Regions from separate parts of the Comamonas terrigena NBRC 13299 genome, predicted to be linked through region 3. Evidence: riboswitches for the same ligand, from Rfam matches in the RefSeq annotation. Region 3 holds a riboswitch; each other region holds the start of a gene.
The links. A riboswitch is a leader RNA that binds a small molecule or an ion and turns the genes downstream of it on or off. The one in region 3 is predicted to bind cobalamin.
Positions count from the first base shown of each region.

Region 1: linked by a shared signal. The riboswitch ahead of CT3_RS10945 (nitrite reductase) and the one ahead of CT3_RS15105 (TonB-dependent receptor domain-containing protein) in region 3 are both predicted to bind cobalamin.
Region 2: linked by a shared signal. The riboswitch ahead of CT3_RS10975 (ABC transporter substrate-binding protein) and the one ahead of CT3_RS15105 (TonB-dependent receptor domain-containing protein) in region 3 are both predicted to bind cobalamin.
Region 4: linked by a shared signal. The riboswitch ahead of CT3_RS13210 (TonB-dependent receptor) and the one ahead of CT3_RS15105 (TonB-dependent receptor domain-containing protein) in region 3 are both predicted to bind cobalamin.

Region 1 covers NZ_AP019749.1:2,416,719-2,423,899, reverse strand. The annotation lists gene cobN (cobaltochelatase subunit CobN) at 1-1,610, shown strand, start outside; gene CT3_RS10955 (magnesium chelatase ATPase subunit I) at 1,607-2,764, shown strand; gene CT3_RS10950 (vWA domain-containing protein) at 2,776-3,426, shown strand; cobalamin riboswitch at 3,633-3,872, shown strand; gene CT3_RS10945 (nitrite reductase) at 4,061-5,317, shown strand; gene CT3_RS10940 (precorrin-8X methylmutase) at 5,301-5,930, shown strand; gene cobI (precorrin-2 C(20)-methyltransferase) at 5,938-6,678, shown strand; gene cobJ (precorrin-3B C(17)-methyltransferase) at 6,689-7,181, shown strand, end outside.
Region 2 covers NZ_AP019749.1:2,426,763-2,433,943, reverse strand. The annotation lists gene CT3_RS10995 (OprD family outer membrane porin) at 178-1,509, opposite strand; gene CT3_RS10990 (pseudoazurin) at 1,590-2,042, opposite strand; gene CT3_RS10985 (ABC transporter ATP-binding protein) at 2,054-2,881, opposite strand; gene CT3_RS10980 (FecCD family ABC transporter permease) at 2,878-3,963, opposite strand; gene CT3_RS10975 (ABC transporter substrate-binding protein) at 4,049-5,056, opposite strand; cobalamin riboswitch at 5,191-5,417, opposite strand; gene CT3_RS10970 (GNAT family N-acetyltransferase) at 5,477-6,022, shown strand; cobalamin riboswitch at 6,060-6,279, shown strand; gene cobW (cobalamin biosynthesis protein CobW) at 6,733-7,181, shown strand, end outside.
Region 3 covers NZ_AP019749.1:3,292,289-3,299,469, reverse strand. The annotation lists gene CT3_RS15120 (sensor domain-containing protein) at 1-1,239, shown strand, start outside; gene CT3_RS15115 (cell division protein ZapA) at 1,540-2,016, opposite strand; gene CT3_RS15110 (hypothetical protein) at 2,013-2,228, opposite strand; cobalamin riboswitch at 2,355-2,594, shown strand; gene CT3_RS15105 (TonB-dependent receptor domain-containing protein) at 2,662-4,536, shown strand; gene CT3_RS15100 (cobyrinic acid a,c-diamide synthase CobB) at 4,562-5,971, shown strand; gene cobU (bifunctional adenosylcobinamide kinase/adenosylcobinamide-phosphate guanylyltransferase) at 5,983-6,576, shown strand; gene CT3_RS15090 (ABC transporter substrate-binding protein) at 6,594-7,181, shown strand, end outside.
Region 4 covers NZ_AP019749.1:2,916,140-2,923,320, forward strand. The annotation lists gene CT3_RS13200 (FecCD family ABC transporter permease) at 1-544, opposite strand, end outside; gene CT3_RS13205 (ABC transporter substrate-binding protein) at 541-1,479, opposite strand; gene CT3_RS13210 (TonB-dependent receptor) at 1,587-3,791, opposite strand; cobalamin riboswitch at 3,995-4,249, opposite strand; gene zigA (zinc metallochaperone GTPase ZigA) at 4,424-5,614, opposite strand; gene CT3_RS13220 (Bug family tripartite tricarboxylate transporter substrate binding protein) at 5,995-6,969, opposite strand; gene CT3_RS13225 (mandelate racemase/muconate lactonizing enzyme family protein) at 7,006-7,181, opposite strand, start outside.

The sequences.
Region 1 (7,181 bases), 880 kb from region 3:
GGGCGAACAACAGCCTGATCCGCGCCTTGGCACACGATCTGCTGCCGGGCACCGCTTTCGATCCGCTGGATGCCGCCTGGGAGCAGCCCTGGACCGGGCCGCGCCCGCAGCTGCTGGAAGCGGTGGATGGCCAGGCCTGGCGCCATGCGGGCGACACCCGCGAACGGCTGGAGCTGCTGGCGCTGCAATGGCTGGAGCAGCCCGGGCTTTCCAGCGCCGATCTGGATGCGGGCTGGGAACAGACCCGGCTGGTGCTGCAACGGGTGCAGCACGATCTGCGCGCCCGCTTGCAGGCCTGTGGCCCGCAGGAGATTTTGCAGCTGTGCCGGGGACTGGAAGGCCGTTTTGTGCCGGCCGGTCCCAGCGGAGCCCCTTCGCGCGGCCGCCCGGACGTGCTGCCCACGGGGCGCAATTTCTTTTCCGTCGACACGCGCGCCGTGCCGACGCCCACCAGCTGGACCCTGGGGCTCAAATCCGCCCAGTTGCTGGTGGAGCGCTATACCCAGGAGCATGGCGACTACCCGCGCGCACTGGGCCTGTCGGTGTGGGGAACGGCGACCATGCGCACCGGGGGCGACGATATCGCCCAGGCCTTTGCCTTGCTGGGCGTGCGGCCCAAGTGGGCGGATGGCAGCTGGCGGGTCAGCGATTTCGAGGTGCTGCCCATGAGCGTGCTGGGCCGCCCGCGCGTGGACGTGACGCTGCGGGTTTCCGGCTTCTTCCGGGATGCCTTCACCAATGTGATCCGCCTGTTTGACGCGGCGGTGCAGAAAGTGGCCAGCCTGGAAGACGAGGATGCATGGACCAACCCCATCCGTGCACGGGTGCTGCAGGAGGCGGCCGAGCTGCAGGCTCAGGGCCTGAGCGAGGAGGTGGCCCGCCACCAGGCGGGGCTGCGCGTGTTCGGCGCCAAGCCCGGCAGCTATGGGGCGGGTCTGCAGGGGTTGATCGACGGCCGCAACTGGGACAGCGACGAAGACCTGGCCACGGCCTACCGGAACTGGGGAGCCTATGCCTATGGGCAAAAGGACGACGGGACCGCGCTGCCCGAGCGCTTTGTGCAGCGCCTGAGCGAGATCGAGCTGGTGGTGCACAACCAGGACAACCGCGAGCACGACCTGCTGGATTCGGACGATTACTACCAGTTTCAAGGCGGCATGGCCGTGGCGGTGCGGCATTTCCGCGGCCAGCAGCCGGCGCTGTACTTTGGCGACCATGCCAACCCGGATGCCCCGCGCATGCGTACGCTGCAGGAAGAAATCAGCCGGGTGGTGCGCGCCCGCGTCACCAATCCCAAGTGGATCGACGGCATCAAGCGCCATGGCTACAAAGGCGCGTTCGAGGTGGCGGCCACGGTGGACTATCTGTTTGCCTTTGATGCCACGGCCCGCGTGGTGCGCGACGACCAGTACGCGCGCGTGACCGATGCCTTTGTGGCGGATGCCGCCACGCGCGACTTTTTGCAGCAGCACAATCCTGCAGCCTTTCACGGCATGTGCGAGCGGCTGCTGGAGGCCATCCACCGGGGGATGTGGGAAGACAGCGGGGACTACCAGGCGCTGCTGGAGCAGCAGTTGCTGGCCGCTGAACAATTGTTGGAGAAGCGATGATCTCGTCCACCGAATCCGCACCGTCTGCGCACGCGGCGGGCTTTCCGTTCACTGCCATCGAGGGACAGCCGCAGCTGCAGACGGCCTTGCTGCTGGCGGCCGTGGATCCGTTGCTGGGCGGCGTGCTGGTGGAGGGGCCGCGCGGCACGGCCAAGTCGACCAGTGCGCGGGCGCTGGCCGCCTTGCTGCCGGCCGGCCGCTTTGTGAACCTGCCGCTGGGGGCGACGGAGGAACAGCTGGCCGGCTCCCTGGACCTGGAAGCCGCGCTGCAGCGCAGTGCGGTGGTGTTCCGCCCGGGATTGCTGGCGCGTGCCCATGGCGGCATCCTGTATGTGGATGAGGTGAACCTGCTGGCCGATGCGCTGGTGGACCTGCTGCTGGACGTGAGCGCCAGCGGCATCAACCGGGTGGAGCGCGACGGCGTGTCGCACCAGCACGATGCGCGCATCACCCTGGTGGGTACCATGAACCCGGAAGAGGGCCAGCTGCGGCCGCAGCTGCTGGACCGCTTCGGGCTGTTCGTGCGGCTGGAGAATGTGCCCAGTGCCGCGGTGCGCAAGGCCATTGTCAAGACGCGCATGGCCTTCGATGCCGATCCGCAGGCCTTTGTGGAGCAGCACGCTGCGGCGCAATCCGATCTGGCGCAGCGGGTGAAGCTGGCGCGCGAGCGCGTGGCGGCCGTGGCGTGGACCGATGCCGTGCACGACGATGTCGCCCAGCGCTGCCAAGACGCCGGGGTGGAAGGGGTCCGGGCAGATCTGGTGATGCTGCGCGCGGCGCGGGCGCATGCGGCGCTGCACGGGCGCAGCGCCGTCACGCCGGCGGATGTGCAGGCAGTGGCGGAACTGGCGCTGGCCCACCGGCGCACCCAGGCTGCACCGGCTGAGCCGCCCGCGTCGGGCGAGCCGGCGCAGCAGCCGGAACAGCAGCCGAGTTCCGAGGAACAGACGCCACCTCCAGCCCCGCCGCCAACCGGTGGGGCGCAGGGTGCAGGTACCCCGTCCGGCCAGTCCGGGCATGGGCCGGCACCATCGGCGAATACATTGCCGGACCATGCCGCCCCGGCCGATGCCTGGGGCGCCATGCCGCCACCCCAGCTGGTGGCGATGAAGGTGGTCAAGGCGCTGAAGCCTTTGCCGTCAAAAAAAGCCTGACGCGCTCCGCTGTGGCGGGACTGGCCGGAAAGGCCAAGGCGGGGCGCGGTGGGAATACCTCTCGCAAGGGCCGGCTGAACGGGGCGGCAGGGCGGCGCCTGGACTGGGTGTCCACGCTGGCGTCCAAGGGCCGCGGGGCGCTGCGGCCCGAACACCTGCGTTTTCGCCCGCGGCCTGTGGGGAGCAAGACCCTGCACCTGGTCTTGCTGGATCTGTCGGCGTCCATGCTGCGCGGTGAAAAGCTGGCCTGGGCCAAAGGGTGCTTGCTGGCTCTGACCGAGCAGTTCTACCGCGATCGCGACCATATGGCGGTGATCGGATTTGCGGGCGAGCAGGCACGGTGGCTGCAGTCCCCGGCGAAAGCCGGGGCTTTCAATGCCGGCTGGATTGCGCCCTTGCGCGGCGGTGGCGGAACGCCGATCCAGCCCGCTGTCGACGCCGTGGAGGGCGCGCTGCGGCGCTGCCCGCCCGGCACCCGGGCCACGGTCTGGCTGCTGACGGATGGGCGGTTTGATCCGCTGCCGGTGCGCCCCGAGGGGGTGGACCGTTGCTGCATCATCGACTTTGAAAATGATGCGGTGGCGCTGGGGCGGTGCCAGCGGCTGGCGGCGATGTGGTGCGGGGAGTGGGTGCGGGCGGAGCTTTTTGCCACTGCCGGCTGAGTGCAGTGGGCACCCAGGCAGGCGTGCCACGGCTTTTTCAGCCCCGCTGTGCTGGTCACCGTGCCGCTCACTGCGCTGTCCGCTGCGGCAGGCTGCATGCCGCAGAGCGGCGGAAAAAAGCGGTGATTTGCTGCGTTGCATCAGTGGCGGCCGATACTGGGGTGGAGTTTTCGGCTCGGGCGCGGGATGAGGGCAGATATCGCGTAAAATTCGCGCTGATCCCAGGTGTTTCGCCGCGCACTGCGCGCAAGGAAATGAAACGAGAAGCAGGTGCGTGGTTCGCCACCATTCCTGCACTGCACCCGCAACGGTAATCAGAGAGAGGGGACGCCCGTCATTGCTTGCAGCAATGACAGCCACTGCGCAAGCGGGAAGGCGCGTCCAGCGATCAACTCCACGAGTTGAGCTCTGTAAGTCCGGAGACCGGCCTGGCGTGAACAAGGCGCAGCGGGAGTGCATGTGGCTTGATGGGCTCGCATCTTCGCGCCGCCAATCGCTTCCATCTTCCATCCCCCCTGCAAGTTTCAATCGTCCGGCCCGGGTATCGGCCTGACCGACTGCGGATACAGCATGGCGCGAGAGGCTCTGGGTTTGACGGTGTGGGCAGCGGCTCTGGATGGGGGCGCTGCGCACCATGGCTGATTCCATCAAGGTCCAGGGCTGGTGCCCCACGGCATGGAAACCCATGCGGTCGGAAGATGGCTGGATTGTCCGGGTGCGCCCGGTCTGTGCCTCCATCAACGCGGAGCAGTGGGCCGCACTGGCGGCTTTGGCACTGTCCCTGGCGCACCCCCAGATCGAGCTGACCCGGCTGGGCAATGTGCAGCTGCGCGGGGTGGCGGATGCGGACCTGCCTGCGTTGCTGTCGCAGCTGGTGGCGGCCCGGCTGATTCCGGCGGATGCGGATGCCGATCTGGCGCCGCCCGTGCACTGCACCCCTTTTTACACGGTCCATGACCGGACCCACCAGCTCGCCGCGCTATTGAGCCGTGCGGTGGTGGAGCGCTTGTGCCCCAGTGCGCTGGAGCGCCAGGGCATGGCTGCGCTGCCCAGCAAGTTCGGCTTGCTGGTGGATGATGCAGCGCGCAGCCTGGGCGGCGTGGCCTCTGATCTGCGGGTTTGGGCGGATGCGGACGGCGGCTATGGCCTGGCATTGGGCGAGGCCGGCGACTGGTACCGCTTTGCCGACGCGCAGCAGCTGGTCGATGCCGCGATCCACATTGCCGCCTGGTTCGCCCGCGCGCGGATGGCCGTTTCCGGTAAACCGCCCACCCGCCTGCAGGCGCTGCTGCCGTCTTTGCCGCTGGATACGCTATTGCAGGATGCGGTGCCCCAGGGCGCGCAGCCGCCCGCTGCAGCACCGGTGCTGCCGGGTCAGCTGGCGCAAGGCTGGGTGCTGGGGGCTCCGCTGGGGCGCATCGATGCCCTGGCGATGCAGGCGCTGGCGGCCAGCCTGCCGGCCGACACGGAAATCCGCGTCACGCCCTGGCGTTCGCTGCTGCTGATGTCGGCGGATGCGCCGGCGCGGGTGGCCCGCCTGGATGCACGGCACTGGATGACCGATGCAGCGGATGCACGCCTGCGGGTGTCGGCCTGCACCGGAAGCCCGCGCTGTGCGCAGGCCCATGTGCCGGCACAGGACATAGCGCTGCAGCTGGCGCCCCATGTGCCTGAGCGCGGGCATCTGCACGTCAGCGGCTGCGCCAAGTTCTGCGCGCTGTCGTCCGACGCCACCTCACTGATCTTTGCCAGCACGTCCGCACCGGACGCGGTCTGGCTCCATGCAGGCGCTGCCGGGCAGCCAGGCTGCCCAACGGTCCGGCTCCCTTACCGGGCCGGATCGGCACTGCCTGCAGAACTCCCCACACTACTTCATGACCTACCACTATGAAATGCACGGTGAAGAGATTTACCGGCAATCGTTTCGCATCATCCGCAGCGAGGCCGATCTGGCCCGCTTCACGCCCCTGGAGGAGCGGGTGGCTTGCCGCATGATCCATGCCGCAGGCATGGTGAGCCTGGCACAGGACATCCATTTCTCCGCAGATTTTGCGCAGGCCGCAGAAGCAGCCCTGCAGCGCGGCGCCCCGATTCTGTGCGATGCGCGCATGGTCAGCGAAGGCATCACGCGCAAGCGCCTGCCTGCCGACAACGCCATCATCTGCACCTTGCAGGATGCCCGCACGCCCGGGCTGGCCCAGGCCATGGGCAATACCCGCAGTGCCGCCGCGCTGGAGCTGTGGCGCGAACACCTGGACGGTGCGGTGGTGGCCATCGGCAACGCGCCGACCGCGCTGTTCCACCTGCTGAACATGCTGGAGGACCCGGCATGCCCGCGCCCGGCCGCCATCATCGGCTGCCCCGTGGGCTTTGTCGGTGCCGCCGAGTCCAAGGATGCGCTGCGTGCATGGGGGCAGATTCCTTTCGCCATTGTGCAGGGGCGTCTGGGCGGATCGGCCATCACGGTGGCTGCAGTCAATGCGTTGGCGACGTCGGTGGAGTGAGGAACGTATGAACAGCGGCAAAATTATCTGCGTGGGCCTGGGCCCCGGTGATCCGGACATGATGAGCGTGAAGGCGGACCGTCTGCTGCGCAATGCGCGCCATGTCGCGTATTTCCGCAAGCGCGGCCACCCGGGCAAGGCCCGGCAGCTGGTCAACGGCATGCTGCACGCCGAGGTCACGGAGTACCCGATGGAGTACCCGCTGACCACCGAGATCCCGCACGACGACCCGCGCTATGTCGCGCAGCTGTCGGATTTCTATCTGGGCTGGCAAGCGCGCCTGACCGAGCTGGCGCGCGGCGAGGATGTGATCGTGTTGTGCGAGGGCGATCCGTTCTTCTACGGCTCCTTCATGCACCTGTATGTGCGCCTGCAGCAGGAAGGGGTGGTGCCGGTCGAGGTGCTGCCCGGCATCCCCGGCATGGTGGGCTGCTGGCATGCCACGGGCATGCCCATGACCTGGGGCGACGATGTGATGAGCGTGCTGCCGGCCACCTTGGCCGACGAGCCGCTGCGCGCCCACATGGCCCGCTCGGATGCGCTGGTGATCATGAAGGTCGGCCGCCATCTGGGCCGCATCCGTTCGCTGTTGACGGAGCAGGGCAAGCTGGACCAGGCGTGGCTGGTGATCAACGGAACCATGAGCGACGAGCAGGTGATGCCGCTGCGCGATGCGCCGGAGCGCTGCCCGTATTTTGCGATTGTGATCGTGCACGGCAACGGCCGCCGCCCCGCCAATGACATGTGAGCGCAGCCGCATGGACATGGACACCACACAGAACGCGGTCAAGGGCGCCATCACGGGGCAGCTGTGCGTGCTGGGCCTGGGGCCCGGCGACGCGGCACTGCTGACGGAACAGGCCCGGCAGTCGATTGCCGGTGCCAGCGATGCTTTTGGCTATTTCCCGTATGTGGAGCGGCTGAGCGGGCTGGAGCATTTGCGCCTGCATGCCAGCGACAACCGCGAAGAACTGGACCGTGCCCGCCAGGCGCTGAATGTGGCGGCAGAGGGCCGGAAGGTGCTGATGCTCTCGTCCGGCGACCCTGGCGTGTTTGCCATGGCCAGTGCCGTGTTCGAGGTGCTGGAGGGCGCCAGCCCGCAGGAGCAGCTGCGCTGGAAGGCCGTGGAGGTGGACGTGCAGCCCGGCATCACGGCCATGCTGGCGGCGGCCGCGAGATTGGGTGCTCCGCTGGGCCATGATTTCTGCACCATCAATCTGTCGGACAACCTCAAGCCAGCCGAAGTGATCG
Region 2 (7,181 bases), 870 kb from region 3:
GGGGATGCCCGGCTGGCGGACGGGCTGGTAGACCGACTGGTCCTTGGGGTGGCGCGGGTCATGGCGGGGTGGTGCTCATTTGGGTGATTTGATTATCTCAAATGAACAGAAAAGGGCAAGCCTTGCGGGGAGCGCTGGCTGTCAACCCGGGCCGACCGTCCGGGCCAGCGCGCTGCCTTATTTGAAGATGGCCACCGGCATCTCCGCCTGCAGCCGGATCTGGTCGATGTTGGCTTCGCCCTGGGCCTTGTTGGTGCGGTGCACGCCATAGCGCAGCTGCAGCGACAGGCCCTTGGCGCTGCCTTGCTGCACGGTGTAGCGCACGATCAGATCGCGCTCCCAGTGCTTGCCCCCAGAGCCGGTGTAGCCCAGGTAGTTGGCATAGACGCTGTTGAGGCGGCGGTTGTCCACGCCGGAGCCCCGGGTGTAGGCCACGCCCGCGCTCAGGCCCGGGGTGAGCAGGCTGCCCAGGTCCAGGTGGTACTGGAGCTGCCATGAAGCCTCATGTGCACCATTGAAATCGGACAGCTGCATGGCGTTGTCCAGCCAGATGGAGCCCCGGTTCACATAGTCGAAGGGGTTGTCGCCGTTGACCTTCTGGTAGCCCAGTCCCAGCTTGTGCGGGCCGAAGGCGTAGCTGCCCAGCAGGCTCCAGGTGGTGGTGGCGATGTCGCCCGCCCGGGCCTTGCCGGTGTCGGCGCTGCGGTAGACATTCAGGTTGAAGGAGAGGCTGCGCTGGTCGGCCAGCGGCAGCTTGTAGAAGCTGCCCAGGTACCAGGTGTTCCAGTGGTCCTCATAGCGGCCGTAGTAGCTGCTGACCGACAGGTTGGGGATGGGGGTGTTCCAGGCGCCGCCCAGAAAGCTGAAGGCATCGCCATTCACCCCGGAGTAGTTGGCCAGCAGCTGGCCGCCATTGCTGCGGGCATTGCGGTCGGCCCAGCGAGTGAAACGCCCGGCTTGCAGCGTGACGTTGGCAATGTCGCTGCTGGTGATCTGCCAGCCGCGGTTGGTTTCGGGCAGCAGGCGGGTGTCGGAGGAGCTGAAGATGGGGTTCTTGGTGCGCATCTCGCCCAGCTTCAGTTCGGTGGAGGAGACGCGCAGCTTCAGTGCGCCGCCGGCACGGCCGAAGCGGTCCGGGATGTCCTGCCCGTCCTTGGCCACGTAGCGCGGCGTGGCGCGTGCACTGTCCGCCTCGGTGCCCAGGTTGACGGCGCCATAGGCATGGGCGTCCAGCCCGACGCCCACCAGTCCGCGCGTATAGCCAGACTGGTAGTTCAGCATCAGTCCGTAGGCCGCTTCCTGGGCCTGGGTCTGGCCGCGCACACCGCTGGCTGCGCGGAAGCTGCTGCCCTTCTGGTAGTCCAGCTGCTCGAACAGCATGCGGTTGAGCAGGGTCAGGCTGCTGCCTTCGGTGAAACCGGTGGCGTCATCCTGGGCGCCGGCACAGGCGGCGCCGGTGGTGCAGAGCAGGGCCAGGCTGAGAAGGTGGGGGGCGGTAGGTCGGCGCATGGAGGGGCGGGGTGGATGGGAAGGGTGGCCGGCGCAGCGTGCGCAGGGTGTAGCGGAGGGTGCGGTAGCGGCCAGGGCGTTTACCGGGTGGCGGCGGCAGCGCGCGAGACAATGTTTTCAAAGCGCTGGCGGGCTTGTTCCGGTACATCTTCCGGGACCACCAGTTGGGCGAGCGGGGTGTCGCCCACCCGCACCAGCATGACCATGCCCATGGCGTAGTGGGGCTGGCACTTGATGCCGTACAGGCCCGGCTGGGTCAGGGTGATGGCAATCTCTTCATTGACCTTGCCGCGAAAGGCGGTGGCACCCGCGGGTGCCATGCCGGCGATGGAGACGGCGTCATGGCCGTTGCTGGTTGCCAGGAATTTGATGGTGTCGCCGGGGGCGGCCTGGATGAATTCGGGCTCATAGACCATGGCGCCGTGCGGGCCGCGGTTGAGCATCTTGACTTCAAAGGTTTCGGCGCTGGCTCCGCTGGCGGCACAGCAGCACAGCCACAGGGCGGCCAGGCGAGAAGCAAGGGAGACGGTCATGGGCAAGGCTTTCAGGGCAAGGTGGTGGTCAAGGGCCGCAGGCGCAGCACGCGGCTGCCGTCGAGGGGGTCGGTCAGGCTGTGGGCCTGCACCTGGAAGACGGTCTGCAGCAGTTCCGGCGTGAGCACTTCGTCGGGCGTGCCCAGGTGCACGAGCCGGCCCTGGTGCATCACCGCCAGCCGGTCGCAGGCCAGGGCCTGGTTCAGGTCATGCAGTGCGATCACCTTGGTGATGGGCAGGTGCTGCACCAGCTGCATCAGCGACAGCTGCTGGTGCACGTCGAGGTGGTTGGTGGGCTCGTCCAGCAGCAGCACTTCGGGTTGCTGCGCGAGGGCGCGGGCAATGTGCGCACGCTGGCGTTCGCCGCCGGACAGGGTGTGCCAGGTGCGGTGCGCCTTGTCCTGCAGGCCGACGGCTTGCAGTGCCTGGTGCACGATGTCCCGGTCCCGCGGCGCAAGCGGCTGCAGGGCCGACAGCCAGGGCGTGCGCCCCAGCTCCACGGCGTCCCAGACGGTGATGGCATCCTGCGTGTGCGCACTCTGCGCCACCAGGGCCAGCTGGCGGGCAATGCTGCGGCGTGGCAGGCGGTGCAGTGCCTGGTCCCCCAGCAGCACGTCGCCGGTTTGCGGGCGCAGCATGCCGGACAGCAGGCGCAGCAGGCTGGACTTGCCCGAGCCGTTGGGGCCGATCAGGCCCAGCATTTCTCCGCTGCGCACCTGCAGCGAGACGTTCTGCACGATGGGCGTGCCCTGTACCTGCCAGCCGAGCTGGCGTGCCTGCAGTGCCACCGCAGGCGGTGTGGAGGGCGTGGTTGCCGTGGGCATGGAGGATGTGTTCATGCCCGGCGCCCCTGGGCCTTGAGCAGGATGAGCGCAAACACGGGTGCGCCCACCAGGGCGGTGATGACGCCGATGGGCAGGACCTGGCCGGCGATCAGCGTGCGCGAGACGACATCGGCCGCAATCAGGAACACCGCGCCAATCAGTGCGCTGGCGGGAATCAGGCGGCGGTGGCGGACGCCGACCAGCAGCCGCGCGGCATGTGGGATCACCAGCCCGACAAAGCCGATGGCGCCGACGATGGAGACCATCACCGCTGTCATCAGCGCGGCCGCCAGCAGCAAGGTCAGCTGCACCCGGCGCACCGGAATGCCCAGTGCGGCGGCGGATTCGCTGCCGAAGGTGAAGGCGTCCAGCGAGCGGGCATGCAGCAGGCACAGCAGGGTGCCGATGCCGGCGACCGTGGCGGTCAGCAGCGTATCCGGCCAGCGCACGCCGCTGAGGCTGCCCAGCAGCCAGAACATGATGCCGCGCGCCTGTTCGGCGCTGCCGGACTTGGTGATGACCAGCGAGGTCAGGGCGTTGAAGAGCTGCGATCCGGCAATGCCGGCCAGCACGATCTGTCCGCTGTTGCGCAAGCCGCCATTGCCGGCGGCGTGGGCCAGCAGGGCGACCAGGGCAAAGGCGCACACCGCGCCGAAGAAGGCGCCGGTGGTCATCGAGATGGCGCCGGCGCCCAGGCCGGCCACGGTGACCAGCACCGCCCCGGTGGAGGCGCCTGCCGAGATGCCCAGCAGATACGGCTCTGCCAGCGCATTGCGCAGCAGCGACTGGAGGATCACGCCGGAGATGGCCAGGCCCGCGCCGCAGCTGGCGGCCACCAGTGCCCGCGGCAGCCGGTAGTTCCAGACGATGCCCTGGGTGATGGGGTCGACAGCGGACAGCGGCTGGCCCAGCAGCTGGTGGGCCAGCACCTGAAAGACGGTGTGTGCGGAGATGTCGGTCTCGCCGATGGCGATGCCCAGCACGACCGCGATCAGCAGGAGGGCGGCGGCGGCCGCCGCCACCCAGGCCGTGCGCAGCAGCCGGCCGCCAGCGGTGCCGGCGGTGTCTGCGCGAGGGAGTGCAGTCTCTGCTTGCATGGAAATAAGAGGGCTGCCGTGCAGGGCGGCACGGCAGGGGGCTTTCTTCTTGCTGTTCTTGTGGTGCTTGTTGCGCTTGCAGTTCTTACTTGGCTGCGCCTTGCAGGCGGAGCACGGCCTCGGCAATCTGCTCCATGCCGTCGACCTGGCGGATCGAGCCTTGCAAGGCATCCGCATCGACGATGACGATGCGCTGGTGCTTGACGGCATCCATGTGCTGGGTGACCGGGTCCTTCTTCAGGAATTCCAGCTTCTTCTGGTAGTCATCGGCAGGGAAGCGGCGGCGGTCCATGCGGGCAATGATCAGAATCGAGGGGTTGGCCTTGGCAATGGTTTCCCAGCCCACGGTGGGCCATTCTTCGGTGGAGCCGACGACGTTGCGCAGGCCCATGGACTGCATCATGTAACCGGCCACACCGTTCTTGCCGGCCATATAGGGGTCGGCCGCCAGATCGGAGCTGGAGAACCACAGCGCCGCCGACAGGTCTTGCAGCTTGGAGGCCTTGACCTTGGCGATGGCCTGGGCCTGGCGTGTGCCGAGGTCCTTGACCAGGCTGTCGCCGCGCGCCTGCACATCAAAGATCTGGGCCAGCTGGTGAATGCTCTTGTAGAGGGACTTCACGTCGTAGCCGGCCGTGCGTGTGCCGTCCGACCCCACCAGGTTGTTCTTGCCCTCGCAGTCGGTGGGCATGGCGTAGGTGGCGATGCGCAGGTCGTGGAATTGCTCGCGGGTGCCGACCACGCCGTCCTTGCCGACCATCCATTCGAACTGGGACACGACCAGCGCCGGGCGCTTGCCGATCACCGACTCGAAGCTGGGAATGTTGTCGGACAGGCGCGGCGCCTTGTCGTTGACGGCCTTGAACTGCGGCAGCACCGGGTTGAACCACAGCGCCGTGCCGGCCACCTTGTCGCCCAGGCCCAGCGCATACAGCATCTCGGTGCCGCCCTGGCCGATGGTGACGGCCGAAGCAGGGGCCTTGTCGAAAGTGACGGTGTGGCCGCAGTTCTGCACCTGCAAGGGATAGTCCGTGGCGTGGGCGGTGAAGGTGGTGGCCAGCAGGGCGGTGCAGGCAAGGCTTCGGATCAGCATCAGGCTCGTCTTTCCAGGTTGGGCAGGGACCACTGGAAGACAAGGCACAACCCACGCTGTGCGTGCGGGCCGCAGGGGCGCCGGAACGACAGAGTCACGAGAAATGGCTCACTTCCCGGACACCCCGCCGGCAATGAATGGTTGGTGCTTTGGCAGGTCTCCTGACTGGCAGATCAGCGCCTCGCGACCACCTTCCCAAACTGGCGTTCAGTGGTGTGTCGGTCGCGGGCTCATTGCCTACAGTTGCGGGGGCAGTTCCATTTGGCAGGCAGCGCCAGGGGCGCGGTCTGCACTGGATTCCCTCATGCGGCCAGCGTATGCCGGCGCATGTCCTTGCGGAACCAAAGTTCGGGTAATGTAGCTGATTTTGTAGCGGCGGCCCCCACGGCAGCCTGTGCGCATGGCGGTTTCGAGGCTGGCATGACCCTGTCTTTGTCCCTGTCCCATCTGATTTCCATCCAGCCGGTCGAGCGCCTGCAGGAGGTGGATGGTTTTCTGCGCGACGCACGCGTGCAGATGTTCGGTGCGCGCGTGTCTGCCCAGGACACGCCTGCGGACCTGCTGCATTTCGAGCAGGTGTACCGGGGCGGCGGCGGGCGGATGTGGACGGCCCACGATGCGCAGCGGGGTGTGGTGGGCAGCATTGCCTACCGTCCGTACGACGGCCGGTTTGCGCAGCTGGATTTCGGGCCGCTGGCCGTGGTGGAAGTGGTGCGCCTGTTTGTGGCGCCGGTGTGGCGGCGACAGGGGCTGGCGCAGGCATTGTTTGCCACGCTGCAGGCCCATGCCCGGGCCCACGGGGTGGAGGTGCTGTACCTGCACACCCACCCGTTTTTGCCGGGGGCGCTGGAGTTCTGGAAACGCAACGGGTTTGCGGTGCTGCAGCGCGAGGCCGAGCCGGTCTGGCAGACCATCCACATGCAATGCCTGCTGCCGCCTGCGCTGCCCACTGCCGCGCCCACTTAGCTGTCCCCGTTGCGCGAAGGGTGTGCTGCCGCTCCTATAATTTGCGCTTTGAACAGGAGCCCGGCATGGCGCATGCCCATGCCGGGTGAAACGGGAAGTCCGGTGACCTTCGCCTTCGGGTGGGAAGCATTCCGGCGCAGCCCCCGCTGCTGTAAGCCTGACCGCCACACGTTGATGCCACTGGGTACGTTACCTGGGAAGGCCGTGTGTGCGGTATGACGGCGAGCCAGAATACCGACCTGTTCGATTGCAGTGGTATGCCACGGGGTGTGGGCTGTTTGCTGATCGGCCCTTTCCACCGCTTTGGCGGTGCGACCCGGGTCTGTCGCACGCATCGCTTCCCCACCGCATGCTTTTTGTCGCGTGGCGGCTCGGGGAGAGCATGGTTCAACCGTTCACACATCGGCATGCCCGGCGCATGCCTGTCCCAACGTCCGTGCAGGGCGTGCGCATGGCTGCGCGCTGCACTGCGGATGTCTCCATGGCACGGCCTGCCGGGCAGGACCGGCGCATGCACTCCCTGACCTGTGGCGCGCAGCGGTTGTTCGGCCGAGGCCGTGAGCGCCATGGCGGCCAAGCGGTCGCGGGCCCTGCCGCTGCACAGCCCTCACATCGCCCACGCCGCGCACACCGCGCCGGCACCCTCTTCACTGGCAGCGGGCGCTGAGGCCGCAGCTTTCTTTTTCTTCGGAGCACAGGAGTTTCTGACCATGAGTACGCACCACAAGATCCCCGCCACCATCGTTACCGGCTTTCTGGGCAGCGGAAAGACCACGCTGCTGCGCCACATTCTGCAGAACGCCAATGGCCGGCGCATTGCGGTGATCGTCAACGAGTTCGGCGAACTGGGGATCGACGGCGAGATCCTGCGTGGCTGCGGCATCGGCTGTGAAGACGAAACCAATCCGCAAAGCGGTCAGCTCTACGAGCTGGCCAACGGCTGCATGTGCTGCACCGTGCAGGAAGAGTTCTACCCGGTCATGCGCCAGCTGATTGCGCGGCGCGACGATATCGACCACATCCTGATCGAAACCAGTGGCCTGGCCCTGCCCAAGCCCTTGGTGCAGGCATTCAACTGGCCCGAAATCAAGAACGCCTGCACGGTGGACGCCGTGATCACGGTGGTGGATGTGCCGGCGACGGCCGCCGGCCAGTTTGC
Region 3 (7,181 bases):
TTCGCCATCCTGTTTCTGGATCTGGACCGCTTCAAGATCATCAACGACTCCCTGGGCCACCAGTTCGGCGACCGGGTGCTGCAGTTGGTGGCGCAGCGCCTGCAGTCCTGTCTGCGGCCGCTGGATGTGCTGTGCCGTCTGGGCGGAGACGAATTCGTTCTCTACCTGCACGCGTGCCAGAAGCAGCATTCCGAGCGGATTGCCCGGCGCATCCAGGATGCGATGCGCGAGCCGTTCGTGCTGGACGGCCTGGGCTTTTCGGTGCAATGCAGCATCGGCATGGCCCAGTACCCCGAGCACGGCCGCACGCTCAACGAGCTGATCAAGCAGGCCGACACCGCCATGTACCGGGTCAAGGCCAGCGGCAAGGGCAGCTTCGGCTTTTACGAGCCGGCCATGTCCAACGGGCTGCTGGGCCGGGTGCAGATGGAGCATGCGCTGCGGCAGGCGTTGGACCGTGACGCCTTGCGCGTGGTCTACCAGCCCCAGGTCGAAATGCACACCGGCAGCATTGTCGGCTGCGAGGCGCTGCTGCGCTGGACGGATGCACGCCTGGGCGTGGTCTCGCCCGGGGTGTTCATTCCGCTGGCCGAAGAGTCCGGCTACATCGTCAAGCTCGGCGCCTGGGTGCTGGAGCAGGCGGTCAAGGAAGCCATGCGCTGGGTCAAGCAGGGCCTGGGCGTGAAGGTGTCGGTCAACGTCTCGTCGCTGGAGCTGCACCAACCCGACTATGCGGCGCGCGTGGCCTCGCTGCTCAGTGCCTATGGCCTGCCGGCATGCTGGCTGGAGCTGGAGCTCACCGAGTCGGCCCTGCTGCAGAAGGAGCCGGTCATCGTGCACTGCATCGAACAGCTGGCGGACCTGGGTGTGCAGCTGGTGATCGACGACTTCGGTACCGGCTATTCCAACCTGGCCTACCTCAAGCGCATGCCGATTTCCAAGCTCAAGGTCGACCAGTCCTTTGTGCGCGGTCTGCCACAGGACATGAGCGACAAGGCCATTGTGGAGGCGGTCATCGGCCTGGGGCGCGCGCTCGATGTGGAGATCGTCGCCGAGGGCGTGGAGACCGCCGCGCAGCGTGAAACGCTGATGCGCATGGGTTGCGGCTTCTACCAGGGGTTTCTGTGTGCCCCAGGGGTCGAGGCGGCCACGTTCCAGGCCATGCTGCGCGCCCAGGCGGCAGGCCTGGAAGCAGGAAGTCTGGGGGGCGGAGTGCCGGGAGAAGACCGGCCGGTGTAGCGGCCTTGGCCGCCGGGATGAGGGTGGGGGGTGTCTGCAAAAACCACCGCGCCGTCATCCTGAACCGGGGGTTCAGGTGGGCGAGGGCAACCAGACGTTGGGTTCGTCTAACGCGAGACGATCACGCTTGCCTGGCAATGTACCAAGCCCGTGCTCAGGGAGCATTGGTTCAAGGCAATATAAAGCACGGCAGATTTGCAGACGCCTTCATTTTAGCGCGTGACCGGCGGCTTGTGGTGGACCGGATGGAGAAAAGGGGGATTTGCGCGGCAGCACCGTTTCGGCGTTGCCGCAAGGCCTCTACAGCAGCTTGCTGTCGACTTCCAGCGCGGTTTCCAGGCGTTCGATCAGCGCCTGCGCCTGCTGCAATTCGTGCTCGCGCAGTGCCAGCAGCTCTTGCAACTGCGCGGCCAGTGCCTGGGCTTCTTCCTGCGCCTGCTGCGCTTGCTGCAGGGCGTCTTCCTGCAGGGTGTCTTCCAGCGGGGCAGCAGGCAGTGGGTCGGCCGCAGGGGCGACGGGAGCCAGGCCGTTTTCCAGCGTCAGTTCCAGCTCCTGCTCGAGTTCCTGCACGCGGGTGTACAGCGATGCACTCTCGAACGCCAGATTCACGGCGGCCAGCACCCCCACGCGTTCGCGGGCGCGGACCTTGCCGGTGTTGCGGATGCGTTCCATGTCCGCATCCACCCGCTGCACGGCGGCCAGCAGCATGTCTTCCTGGCCCTCGGGGCAGGTCAACACATAGTCTTGCTGGAGGATGCGCGCTTCGATCTGGCTCATGGTGCCTCTTGGTTGGCGGGCAGGCGCTCAATCAGTGCGTCCACCCGTGCACGGGCCGCCTGCAGGCGCGAGCGCAGGGAATCGCGCTCCTGTGTGAGCGCGGCCACCTGCTCGGCCAGCAGGGCATTGGTGCGCTGAAGTTCGGCGTGGCGCAGCAGCAGGCGATCAACACGCTCTGCCAGCGGCTCGATCATGGAAGGCTGCGAGGTCATAGACATAGAGGGTAGCAATTGTAGGCGTGCCTAAATGTAAGCAGGTGAAATAAGGCCGAATCAGCCTGCATATGACGTTGGAAAACACCGGTGCACAGCAGTTTTTCTACGAACGGCACGACTGAAACTAAAATCGCTGCTGTTGGTGCTCGCAGCGCGGTTCACGCGCAGCAGTTCAACGGGAAGCAGGACGGCCTCGTTTTTTCAGAACCCGCCCAGCCTGCGCTGCCCCCGCAACGGTGAGTCCCTGGTGCATGCCATGCACCCCCGCCATCTGATACCGCCACTGGATGCCTTGAACAAGCGTCTGGGAAGGCGATGGTGTGGAGGACCAGCCCGGATACCGGCCAACACTGGTGTGCCCGCTCGAGCGGGCATGGTTTTGCCCATCACTGGCGGGGAGGCTGGTACGGGCGACTAGGTGTTTTTTCTCATGTTCTCGAATGTTTTGAAGGCCGGTGCCGTGGCGCCCGCCTTGCCGTGGTCTGCCGTGTCGGCGGCCGTGTTGTGCGCTGTGGCGGCAGCCGCCCAGGCCCAGGAGAGCCCCTCTGCACGCGCCACGCTGGAGGAGACCGTGGTGGCCGCCACGCGCAGCGAGCAGCGCCTGTCGGATGTGATTGCGGACATGACGGTCATCGACCGCGACCAGTTGGACCAGCAGGCCGGCCGGTCGCTGGAAGACGTGATGGCCAAGCTGCCCGGCGTGCAGATCACCCGCAACGGCGGCCCCGGCACCGAAACCGGTCTCTACCTGCGCGGCGCCAGCAAGCAGCACACGGCGGTCTATATCGACGGCATCCGTGTCGATGTGCAGAACGGCTCCGGCGGAGCGCAGTGGGAATCCCTTCCGGTGGACCTGATCGAGCGCATCGAAGTGCTGCGCGGCCCGGCGGGCGCGGTCTATGGCTCGGACGCGCTGGCGGGTGTGGTGCAGGTGTTCACCAAGCGCGGAACCGCCGGCGTGCAGCCCTTTGTGGGCGTGGGGGCCGGCGAGTACGGCAGCCGCAAGGCCGAGGCCGGCATCAGCGGCGCCCAGGGCATGGTGGATTACGCGCTGGGCCTGTCCTATGCCGAAAGCCATGGCTTCGATTCCAAGAACCGCGGCGTGCACAACGAAGACCGTGACGGCTACACACGCAAATCGGCCAACGCCCGCGTGGGGCTGCAACTGAATGCCGACCAGCGCCTGGAGCTGACGGCCCTGACCAGCCGCACCAATGCCGGGTATGACGCCAGCAAGTCGGTCAAGGACGACCGCGGCCTGCGCGCGCTGGATGCCTATGGCCTGAGCTGGACCGCCCAGTGGACGGAGCGCTTTCGCACGCGCCTGTCCGTCAGCGAATCCACCAACCGCTACGAGACCTCGGGCACCAGCACCTACGAAGCCGAAACCCGGCTGCGTACCATGCTGCTGCAGAACGAGTGGCTGCTGGGCCCCGGCACCTTGAGCCTGGCGCTGGAGCGGCGCGAAGACACGCTGGAGAACACCGGCCTGAAAAACACCAGCCACAAGGACCGCGACCAGACCGGCGTGGCCATCGGCTACGGCGCCAAATTCGGTGCCCACAGCGTGCAGCTGAATGCCCGCAGCGACGAGGACAGCGACTTCGGCCGCAAGAACACCGGCGGCATCGGCTACGCCTGGGCGTTTGCACCCCAGTGGCGCGCTACCGCCTCCACCTCGACCGGCTTTCGCGTGCCCAGCCTGTATCAGCGCTTTTCGGACTATGGCGATCCGGCACTGGCCCCCGAGGAAAGCCTGAACAAGGAAATTGGTCTGCGCTGGGCCGACCAGGGCAATCACCTGGGAGTGACGCTGTACCGCAACAAGCTGCAGAACCTGGTGTCCTATGAAAAAGGCCTGGGCAGCTGCGGCAAGACGTCCTGCTATGTGAACGTGGAGCGTGCGCAGTTGCAGGGCATCACCCTGACCGGGGCCTACCGCACCGGTCGACTGAAATGGTATGGCTCCGTGGATTTCCAGAACCCCACGAACGAGGCCACCGGCAAGCTGCTGGAACGCCGCTCGCGCCGGTTTGCCACCCTGGGAGTGGATGCCGCCGTGCACGGGTGGACACTGGGTGGGGAAATGCAGGCGGCCAGCCGCCGCTACAACGCCAAGGACGAGCAGGTCATGAGCCTGGGTGGCTACACCCTGTTCAACCTGTCGGCCTCCACGCAGGTGGCCAGGGACCTGACCCTGACCGCACGCATCGACAACCTGATGGACCGGGCCTATACCTTGGCCCAGGATTACGCCACGCCGGGCCGCACCTTCTGGGTGGGTCTGAAATGGCTGCCCCGCTGACCGCCGGGGCCGCCGGAAAGCATGCATGTTGACTGAAACTTCCGCCCAAGCTGCGCGCCGCTGCGTGGCCGTGTTGGTGGCGGCCCCAGCCTCGGGCCAGGGCAAGACCACCGTGACCGCCGCGCTGGCGCGCTGGCACTCCCGCCAGGGGCGCACGGTGCGCGTGTTCAAGTGTGGCCCGGATTTTCTGGACCCCTACTGGCACCAGCTGGCCAGCGGTGCGCCGGTGCACAACCTGGACGGCTGGATGGTGGGCATGGACGAGGTCCGGGCCCGCCTGCATGCCGCAGCCGGCGAGGCCGACGTCATCCTGATCGAAGGGGTGATGGGCCTGTTCGACGGCAGCCCGACCGCAGCGGATCTGGCCCAGCAACTGGGCGTGCCCGTGCTGCTGGTGGTGGATGCGGGCGCGATGGCCGGCTCGTTTGGTGCCCTGGTGCTGGGCATGCGGCAGTACCAGCCGGAGGTGCCGTGGGCCGGGGTGCTGGCCAACCGCGTGGCCACCGGCATGCATGCGCAGATGCTGCAGACCAGCCTGCGCGAACCCGATCTGTGGCTGGGCGCGCTGGCGCGCATCGGCCAGGGCAGGGATGCACAGCTGCTGCCGGAACGCCACCTGGGCCTGGTGGCCGCGCACGAGCTGCCCGATGCCATGGCGCGGCTGAACGCCGCCGCCGACCAGCTGGCCGACACCCCCCTGGGCCAGATGGACTGGGCCGCCTGGCAACGCTGGAGCGTGGAATTCCCCGCCGCCGCCGCGGCCCAGCCGCCGACCGGACAGCAGGCGCTGCAGCCCTGGCTGCAGGGGCGCACGGTGGCCGTGGCCAGCGATGCGGCCTTCAGCTTCATCTACCCCGCCAACCTGGACTGCCTGCAGGCCATGGGGGCCAATCTGGCATTTTTCTCGCCGCTGGCCGGCGAAGGCCTGCCGCCCTGCGATGCCCTGTGGCTGCCCGGCGGCTATCCGGAACTGCATGCCGGCAAGCTGGCCGCCAACACCGGGCTGCAGGCCGATCTGCGCGCCCACGTGGCCGCAGGCAAGGCGGTGTGGGCCGAATGCGGCGGCATGCTGGCCCTGGGCCGGCAGATCACCGATGCGCAAGGGCAATCCCGGCCGCTGTGGGACATCCTGCCGGGCACGGCACAGATGCAGACCCGGCTGGCCGGGCTGGGCATGCAGCAATGCGTGCTGCAAGGCAGCGTGCTGCGCGGCCACACCTTCCACTACTCGCGCTTTGACTGCAGCGCAGCGGAGGTCGGGCGCACCAGCCGTGCACGCCAGCCGGTGGAGCCCGGCAAGGGCGAGGCGGTCTATCGCCAAGGCAGCGTACACGCCAGCTACTTCCACGCCTGGTTCCCTTCGCACCCGCGTGCGGTGGCCGCCTTGCTGGGGGCCGAGCCGGTGTGCTGGGACGGGCCGGCAGAGCTTTCATAATCCACGCCACCATGAGCGATTCCCTTTCTTCCCCCGTGGCCTGGCAGGAACTCATCCTGGGCGGCCAGAAAAGTGGCAAGACCCGCCGTGCAGAACAGGCTGCGCGTGACTGGCTGGATGCCGCACCCGGGCGCAGCGCCACCTACCTAGCCACCGGCCAGGCCTTGGACGACGAGATGCGCGCCCGCATTGCCCGCCACCAGGTGGACCGGGCCGCGCGCGTCCCGGGCATGCAGACGGTGGAAGCGCCGCTGCAGCTGGCCCAGGCCCTGCAGGCCCACAGCAGCCCCCGGACGCTGGTGGTGGTGGACTGTCTGACCATGTGGCTGACCAACTGGATGATGCCCATGGAGGCCGCCGCGTCCTCCACGTCCGCAGAGCCATCGCCGGACTGGGGTGCACAGCGCAGCCGGTTGCTGCAGGTGCTGGCGCACTGCCCCGGCCCGGTGGTGCTGGTGGGCAACGAGATCGGGCTGGGCGTGATCCCCATGGGGCGCGAGGTGCGCGCCTTTGTCGATGCGCTCGGGGTGTTGAACCAGGACGTGGCCGCTGCCTGCAGCCGCGTGACCCTGATGGCCGCGGGTTTGCCGCTGCAGCTGAAATGACCGGGATGGCTTCTTCCATGGCACTGCTGCGCGTCGCGGCCCAGGGATTGCGCCACCGTGCAGCGGCCATCGCCTGCCTGGTCCTGTGGGCGGCGCTGCCGTCCATGCCCGTACAGGCCGCTGCCGTGCCGCCGCCGCTGGCGGAAAGTGCGCGCCTGGCGCCACTGCCCATCACCGATGACCGGGGCAAGACCGTGCAACTGGCCAAGCCGCCGCAGCGCATCGTCAGCCTGCTGCCGTCGCTGACCGAAAGCACCTGCGCCCTGGGCCTGTGCGACCGGCTGGTGGGCGTGGACCGCTACTCGGACTGGCCGGCCTCGGTGCAGAAGCTGCCCGTAGTGGGCGGCGGGCTGGACCCCAGCGTGGAATCCATCGTCGCCCTCAAGCCCGATCTGGTGCTGCTGTCCAACGCCTCCAAGGTGGCGGAGCGTCTGGAGTCGCTGGGCATCAAGGTTGCTGCGCTGGAAGTGAAATCGCAGGCCGGCGTGCACCAGGTGCTGGACAAACTCGGCCGGCTGCTGGGCGTGCACCAGGCCCAGGGCGCCGACCGGGTCTGGCGCGAACTGCAGACCGGTGTGGCCGACATTGCCCGGCAGATGCCGGAC
Region 4 (7,181 bases), 380 kb from region 3:
CCAGCACCCAGCTCATGACCACCTGCAGACTGACGGTTTCATCGGACAGGGCCAGCATCAGAAAGGAACGCAACGCGCCCAGCATGGCGGCCAGCGCCACGCCGGCCAGCAGCAGGCCGGCCGCATCCAGCGCGCCCGCCGCCCGGGCGACGGCCAGCACCAGCAAGGTGGAGCCCCAGGCGCCCGCAAAAGCCAGCACCGGCAGCACCAGGCCCTGGGGCAGGCCCAGCGGCACCAGCAGGGCCACCGTGGCGCCCAGGGCCGCGCCGCCGGATGCGCCCAGCAGATAGGGTTCGGCCAGCGGATTGCGGAATACGCCTTGAAAGATGGCCCCCGACAGGCCCAGCAGTGCACCCACGCAGGCGGCGGCTGCCACGCGCGGAAGGCGCCACTGCAGCAGCAGCCGGCTGTGCAGGGAATCGTCGCCGCTCAGCGCGCGCCACAGCTCGGGGACGCTGGCCCACTGGTGGCCGGCGCAGGCTGCGCCCAGCAGGCACAGGGCCAGCACCAGCAGCGCGGCCCACCATGTTGTGCGTGAAGTCATATCGGGTGCAGTTGCCGGGCCAGCGATTCGATACCGTCGAAGGTACGCGGCCCGGGGATCAGAAATTCGGAGCGGGACACGGTCCAGCAGTGGCGCTGACGCAGGGCCCGCATGTCGCGCCAGCCGGGCTGGTGCAGCAGGTCGTCCAGCCCCGCCTGGTTGCCGGCGAACAGCAGCACATCCGGGTCGGCGGCCAGCACGGCCTCAGGCGACACCTGGGCCAGCACGCCCAGCGCCGGCAGCGCGTGCTGGCAGCCGGCGCGCACCATGGCTTCGCCGGTGTAGGTGCCCGGACGGGCCAGCAGCAGCATGCCGTTGCCCGCGCGCCCGGTGACCATCAGCGCCCGCAGGTGCGGCCGGCCGGCCACGGTGGCATCCACTGCCTGCAGCCGCGCATGCAGGGCTTGGGCCAATGCAGCGCCGCGTTCGGGCTCGCCGCAGGCCTGGCTGACCAGGCGGATGTTGTCCAGCACCTCCTGCAGGGTACGACTGAGCAAGACCATGATGGGCACTCCTATGCGTTCCATGGGCGCGACGAGCTGGGTGGCGGCCTGCCGTGCCGGGGTCACGATGACCAGATCCGGGCGCTGGGCCACCACGGCATCCACGGAAAATCCCAGCCGGCCGCCAACCTTGGGCAGGCCCAGCACCTCGGCCGGGTAGCGGGTGAAGTCCTCGACACCGACGATGCGGTCCACCAGCCCCAGGGAGGCGACCAGTTCGGTGTTGGACGAAAAAATGGTGACGATGCGCCGGGGCGGCCGAGGCAGCCAGACGGCGCGCCCCAGTGCATCCTTCAGATGGATACCCGAGGCCGCCTGCATGGCCTGCTCTGCCGCTCCTGCAGGCCCGGCCGGACCGGCCAGCACCGTGGGCACGGCAAGGCCGGGCAGCAAGGCGCCGCCCGCCGCCGCCACGCCCCAGCGGCGCAGCACGGCGCGCCGGGACAGTGCGCCCGGAAGCGCGTCAGGAACTGCACCCGAAAGTGCGTCCTGGGGTGCTTCCGGAAGGGGGCTGGCGGGCCTGTGCATGCAGCCTGGCCTCAGAAGTCGGCCTGCAGGCCGACCATCAGCTCGCGCCCGGGCATGGAGGTGCCGCAGCCGCCGTTCTGGAAGCGCGCATCCGCCAGGCAGGGCGAGCGGTCCTGCGCAATGAAGATGGGGCTGCGGTTCAGGTTGAAGACATTGTTCACCGCCGCAAACAGCTTCACGCTGCGGTTCACCCGGTAGTCGCCGCGCAGGTTCCACACCGTGAAGGCCCCTTTGCGGTGGATGTAGGTGCTGCTGGGTTCGCCCTGCGGCACCAGCAGGTTCTCTTCGGTGTCGTACCACATCGGTCCGCGCAGCAGCGCCGTGAGCTGCATGCTCCAGTCACCTGCATTGCGGTCCATGCCCTGGGCGTAGCGCATGCCGGCAGAGGCCTGGAAGCGGTACATGCGCTGCACGCGGTCGGTGTTGGCGGTGGCTGCCGCGCCCTTGTCGCGCATGTCGAAGTGGTAGTAGCCGCCTGCAAAGGCGCTGAGCGACTGGCCCGGCAGGCCCAGGGCCAGCACCTGCTTGAGGTCGACCTTGGTGGTCAGCTCCAGGCCGCGCGCCACGACTTCTGCGGCATTGTTGGCATAGTCCGAGGTGTTGGTGCTGGGGCCCCGGGACACGGTGGTGATGCGGTTGGAGATGACGTTCTGGAACAGCGCTGCATCCACCTTCCAGCCCGGCTGCGTGAAGGTGGTGCCCACTTCGATCTGGCGGCTGGTCTCGGGCTTCAGATTGGGGTTGCCGAAGGTGCGCCCGCCGCCCACGGCGGTGAAGTCGGCGGCCAGTTCGGTGGCGGTCGGCGCCCGGAAGCCGGTGGCGATGCCTGCGCGCAGGTTCCAGTCGTCGGTGGCCTTCCAGGTCGAACCCAGGGACCAGGTGTGCGTGTCGTACTTGCGCACATTGGACTGGGCAAACGCCAGGTTGGGCGTGGGGTCGAACCGGGTCTCGCCCCAGGTCTTGCGCAGGCCGCCGCGCAAGGTCAGGCGGTTGTCCAGCAGGGTGTGGGCGTCTTCCAGGTACAGCGCCTTGGTCTCTTCCGTCTGGTTGTTGTCGTACGGGGCCACCTGGCCCGACGGGCCGCCGGGCATGGCCACGCGGAAGCGGTCCGAGCGCAGATGGCTGCGTTCCCAGTCCACGCCCACCAGCAGGTCGTTGGCGGCAGACAGGCGAAAGCGCGGCTGCAGACGGATGCCGGTGGCATCCAGCTTGCGGTCGTTGTAGTCGCGCGCCGTGCCCGGCACCGGGTTGGTGCCGCTCTTGATGACGGGGGACGCCCAGTTGAATTCGTCCTCGTCCACGAAGTGGTAGACCTGCGCCAGCCAGCTGACCGACTGGTCGGCCAGTGCGCCGGTGTAGGTCAGGTCCAGCGAGCGGTTGTCGCGGTTGTCCTTGCTGTAGATGTTGGACCCGGATCCCCGGAAGCCCGCGTTGTAGATGCCGTCAGTGCGGGCCTGCAGCTCCACCCGGTTCAGGCTGTCGATCTGCAGCCCCAGGGCGGCCACCGCGCCACGGCGCTTCCAGCCGGTGTTCTGCATGACGGTGCCGCCGTCGCCGGACTTGTAGTCATCGCGGGCGCTGGTGTTCAGGCCCACATACCAGTCCAGCATGCCGCTGGCGCCTGCGGTCTGGGCCTGAGTGCTCCAGCCGCCCCAGGAGCTGCCGGTCACCGTGACGCGGTTCAGCGGGCCGCTGGCGCCGGTGCGCAGGATGATGTTGATCACCCCGCCCATGTTCTGGCTGCCGTACACCACCGAGGCGGGGCCGCGCACGATTTCGATGCGGTCCACATCCGTCAGGCTGAGCTTGGACAGATTGGCCGTGCCGGCGCGGCGGCCGTTGAGCAGCACCAGCACCTGGCCCTTGAAGTCGCGCCCCTGGCCGTCGGTGGCGGCGCCACGCAGGTTCAGCGATGTCTGGGCCGCGGTCCATTCGCTGAGAAAGCCCACCGCATGTTCGGCCAGCAGGTCGGTGACCGAGCGGGCCGACGAGCGTTCGATGTCCTGGCGGTCAATGACCTGGGTGGTGGCGGCAATGCGGGCGCGGTCCTCGGGCCGGGCCGTGGCGGTGACGAAGACATCGCCCAGGGCCGCAGCCGGGGCCGATGTCGATGCGGTGGCTGTGGCGGCAGAAGCAGCAGACGCCGCGGCGTTGTCGGCCACACCCTGGGCGTGGGCGCCCCACAGCGCGCAGCACAGGGCGGCGCCGGCGGTCACGGGCTTCAGGGCGGAAAGGGGAAAAGCGACAGGCCCGCAGAGGGGGCGCGGGGAAACACGGGAAGGGGTGCGCATGCGCGGCTCCAGATGGCCCTGCTCTCCCGCAAGGCCGATTCAAGAAAACATCCGCAGGCAGGCATGCGCAGGGGGGACAGCTCGGCGCACGAACCCATCCAACCTGGACTGCGCGCTCACCCGCGGCGTCCAACAAAAGTGACAAGGCCGGTATCCGGGCTCGCGAAATGCCGACACTCCGGGACATCCGTCCTGGAACTTTCGGCCCACTCCACGCCTTCCCACGCAGTGCGCAGTGGCTTCAGGTCTTACCTGGGTGCAGAGGGTGATTCGCTTACCGTTGCGGGGGCAGCGCAGGCATTGCACTCCATGGAGCGCACCTGCTTCCCGTTTAACTCCAGTGGCCGTCAGGCCAATGCAGCACCTCGTAACAAGCATTGAAATGTATCTCAATGCAGCGAGGAATTATCGTTCAGGACACATGTGCGCAACGGACACAACACGCCGGACACATCCGGAATGCATGCCCTTGCGGCCGAAGGAGCGCAGCGCTGCACAAAGGCTGCAAAAAGGCAGTACAAATGCTGAACCAAGGCTGCAGCCGGGCATGCACAGCGTCAGTCCCAGGCCGGAAACGGGTCATGAAAGCCAGTCCAGGCCTTGGGGGCCAGGGCCATTTCGTGGTCGGTCAGCAGGCAGGCATCCAGCCGCTGGCGCAGCGCCGCCTCGTCCATGCCGATGCCGATCAGCACCAGTTCCTGGCGGGCATCGCCCACGTGCTCGTCCCAGTGCTGGGTGATGGTGGCCAGCGCCTCGGGCTCGCGCGGCCACTGTTCCCGGGGCACGGCGGCCCACCAGCGCCCTGCCCGGCCATGGCGGCACACGGCCCCGGCCTGCGACCAGTTGCCCGCATAGAGGGGGCGGCTGGCCAGCCAGAAAAAACCTTTGGAGCGTATGACCCCGGGCCATTCGGACCCCACCAGGGCGTGAAAGCGCCTGGGATGAAACGGCCGGCGCGCGCGGTAGACAAAGCTGCCGATGCCGTATTCCTGGGTTTCCGGCGTGTGTTCGCCGCGCAGCTCTTTCAGCCAGCCCGGGGCCTTGGCCGCCTCGTCGAAGTTGAACAGCTTGGTGGACAGCACCGACGCCAGCGGCACCTTGCCGAAACTGGATTCCACGATGCGTGCACGCGGGTTCAGGGTCTTCAGGATGGCCATCAGCCGCTGGCGCTCTGCGCCGGTGATGAGGTCGGTCTTGTTGAGCACCAGCACATCGCAGAACTCGACCTGTTCCACCAGCAGGTCCACCACCTTGCGCTCGTCGCCTTCCCCCATTGACTCCCCGCGCCCCTGCAGGCTGTCCCGGGATTCGTAGTCCTTGAGGAAGTTGAAGCCGTCCACCACGGTGACCATGGTGTCCAGCATCGCAATATCCGACAGGCTGGCGCCCGCTTCGTCGGTGAAGGTAAAGGTCTCGGCCACCGGCAGCGGCTCGGAGATACCCGTGGATTCGATCACCAGGTAGTCAAAGCGCTTTTCCCGGGCCAGGCGGCGCACCTCCACCAGCAGGTCTTCGCGCAGGGTGCAGCAGATGCAGCCGTTGCTCATTTCGACCAGTTTTTCCTCGGTCCGGGACAGGTCGCTGCCGCCTTCGCGCACCAGCGCCGCGTCGATGTTGACCTCGGACATGTCGTTGACGATGACCGCCACGCGCAGGCCCTCGCGGTTGTGGAGGATGTGGTTGAGAAGCGTCGTCTTGCCTGCGCCCAGAAAGCCAGACAGGACGGTGACGGGGAGAAGCTTTGCCATCGCCGGTACCATGAACAAGATTTGATAATGATAACTCATTATCAAATATGGAGACAGGAAACGGCCGCGGACGCGTCACCCCACCCTGCTGTTGCCCAGCCCCTTGCTGGACAGCGCCCTCCGGGCCCCTATGCCTGCGAAGGCGCTTGGCTGCGCAGTGCACGACCCGGCACATAGCAAAGCCCCCGCTGCGCGTGCACAGCGGGGGCGTTTGGTATCAGTCGTTTCACGGGCTGCTGTGGTGTAGCGGTGCAAGCGACCGCTGTCTGCAATCTGCCCTCTGCATCCCGCACGGGGCTCCGCACATGCGGGGCGATCGGCATCGGGCCGCCGCTCCCCCAAACCGTAAAGGCCTGGGCGGCGACCGCCCTGCCCTGGGTTCAGGCGTCTACCCGGATCCCGCGCGACTGGATGAGGTTGGCCCACTTGGCACGCTCATCCCGCATAAAGGCCTCAAAGCGCTGCGGCGTTCCGCCGCCGTCCTCGGCCCCGAACTCTTCCAGCTTGCTCACCACATCCGCCATGGCCAGGATGCGGTTGACGTCGGCATTGATGCGTGCCACCACTTCCGCAGGCATCCTGGCCGGGCCGACCAGGCCGAACCAGATGCTGGCATTGAAGCCGGGGTAGCCCTGCTCGGCCACCGTGGGTACATCCGGGAAGGCTTTCACGCGTTTGGTGCCGGTCTGCGCCAGCGCACGCACCTTGCCGCCCTTGATGAAAGGTGACGCCGTGGTCATGCCTTCGAACGCATAGTCGATCTGCCCGCCCAGCAAGTCCGTCATCACATTCGATGCGCCCTTGTAGGGGATGTGCAGGGCCGACACCCCGGCCGTCTGCTCGAACAGTGCCAGCGCCAGGTGCTGGGCCGACCCCGTTCCGGAAGAGCCGAAGCTGACTTCGCCGGACTTCTTCTTCAAGGCCGCCAGCAGCCCCTGCATGGAGGTGGACGATTTGGGGCTGGCCACCAGCACTTGCGGGGTCTGCCCCACCAGCGCAATCGCCGCAAAGTCCCGCTCGGGGGAGAAGCCGAGCTTGGGGTTCAGCGCAGGGGCAATGCCCAGGGCATTGATGTGGCCCATCATCAGGGTGTTCCCGTCGGCCGGGGCCTTGGCGACTTCGGCCGCCGCAATCAGGCCGGCCGCGCCGGGCTTGTTTTCCACGATGACGGGGATGCCCCACAGCGTGTTGAGCTTGTTGGCGATGATGCGCGCCAGGATGTCGGTGCCGCCACCGGCCGAGAAGCCGACCAGAATCTTGACCGGCCCCGCCGGGGGCTTGCCTTGGGCGAAGCCGGGCTGGGCACAGAGTGCGCCGGCGGCGGCAACCGTGGACAGAAATTGTCTGCGTTGCATGGTGTGTCTCCTTTTTTTTATATGGGCCGAGGGGTCTTACGCCACCTTGCTCCAGCGGCCGAACTTCGCAACCTGCGCCTCGTCGAAGTTGAAGCCGAGGCCGGGCGTCTGGTGCAGAACGACACGGCCCTTTTCCTGCGACAGCTGGCGGTCCAGCAGGCGGCGGAAGTTCAGGACCTGGTCATCCCAGAAGAATTCGACGTAGCGCGCGT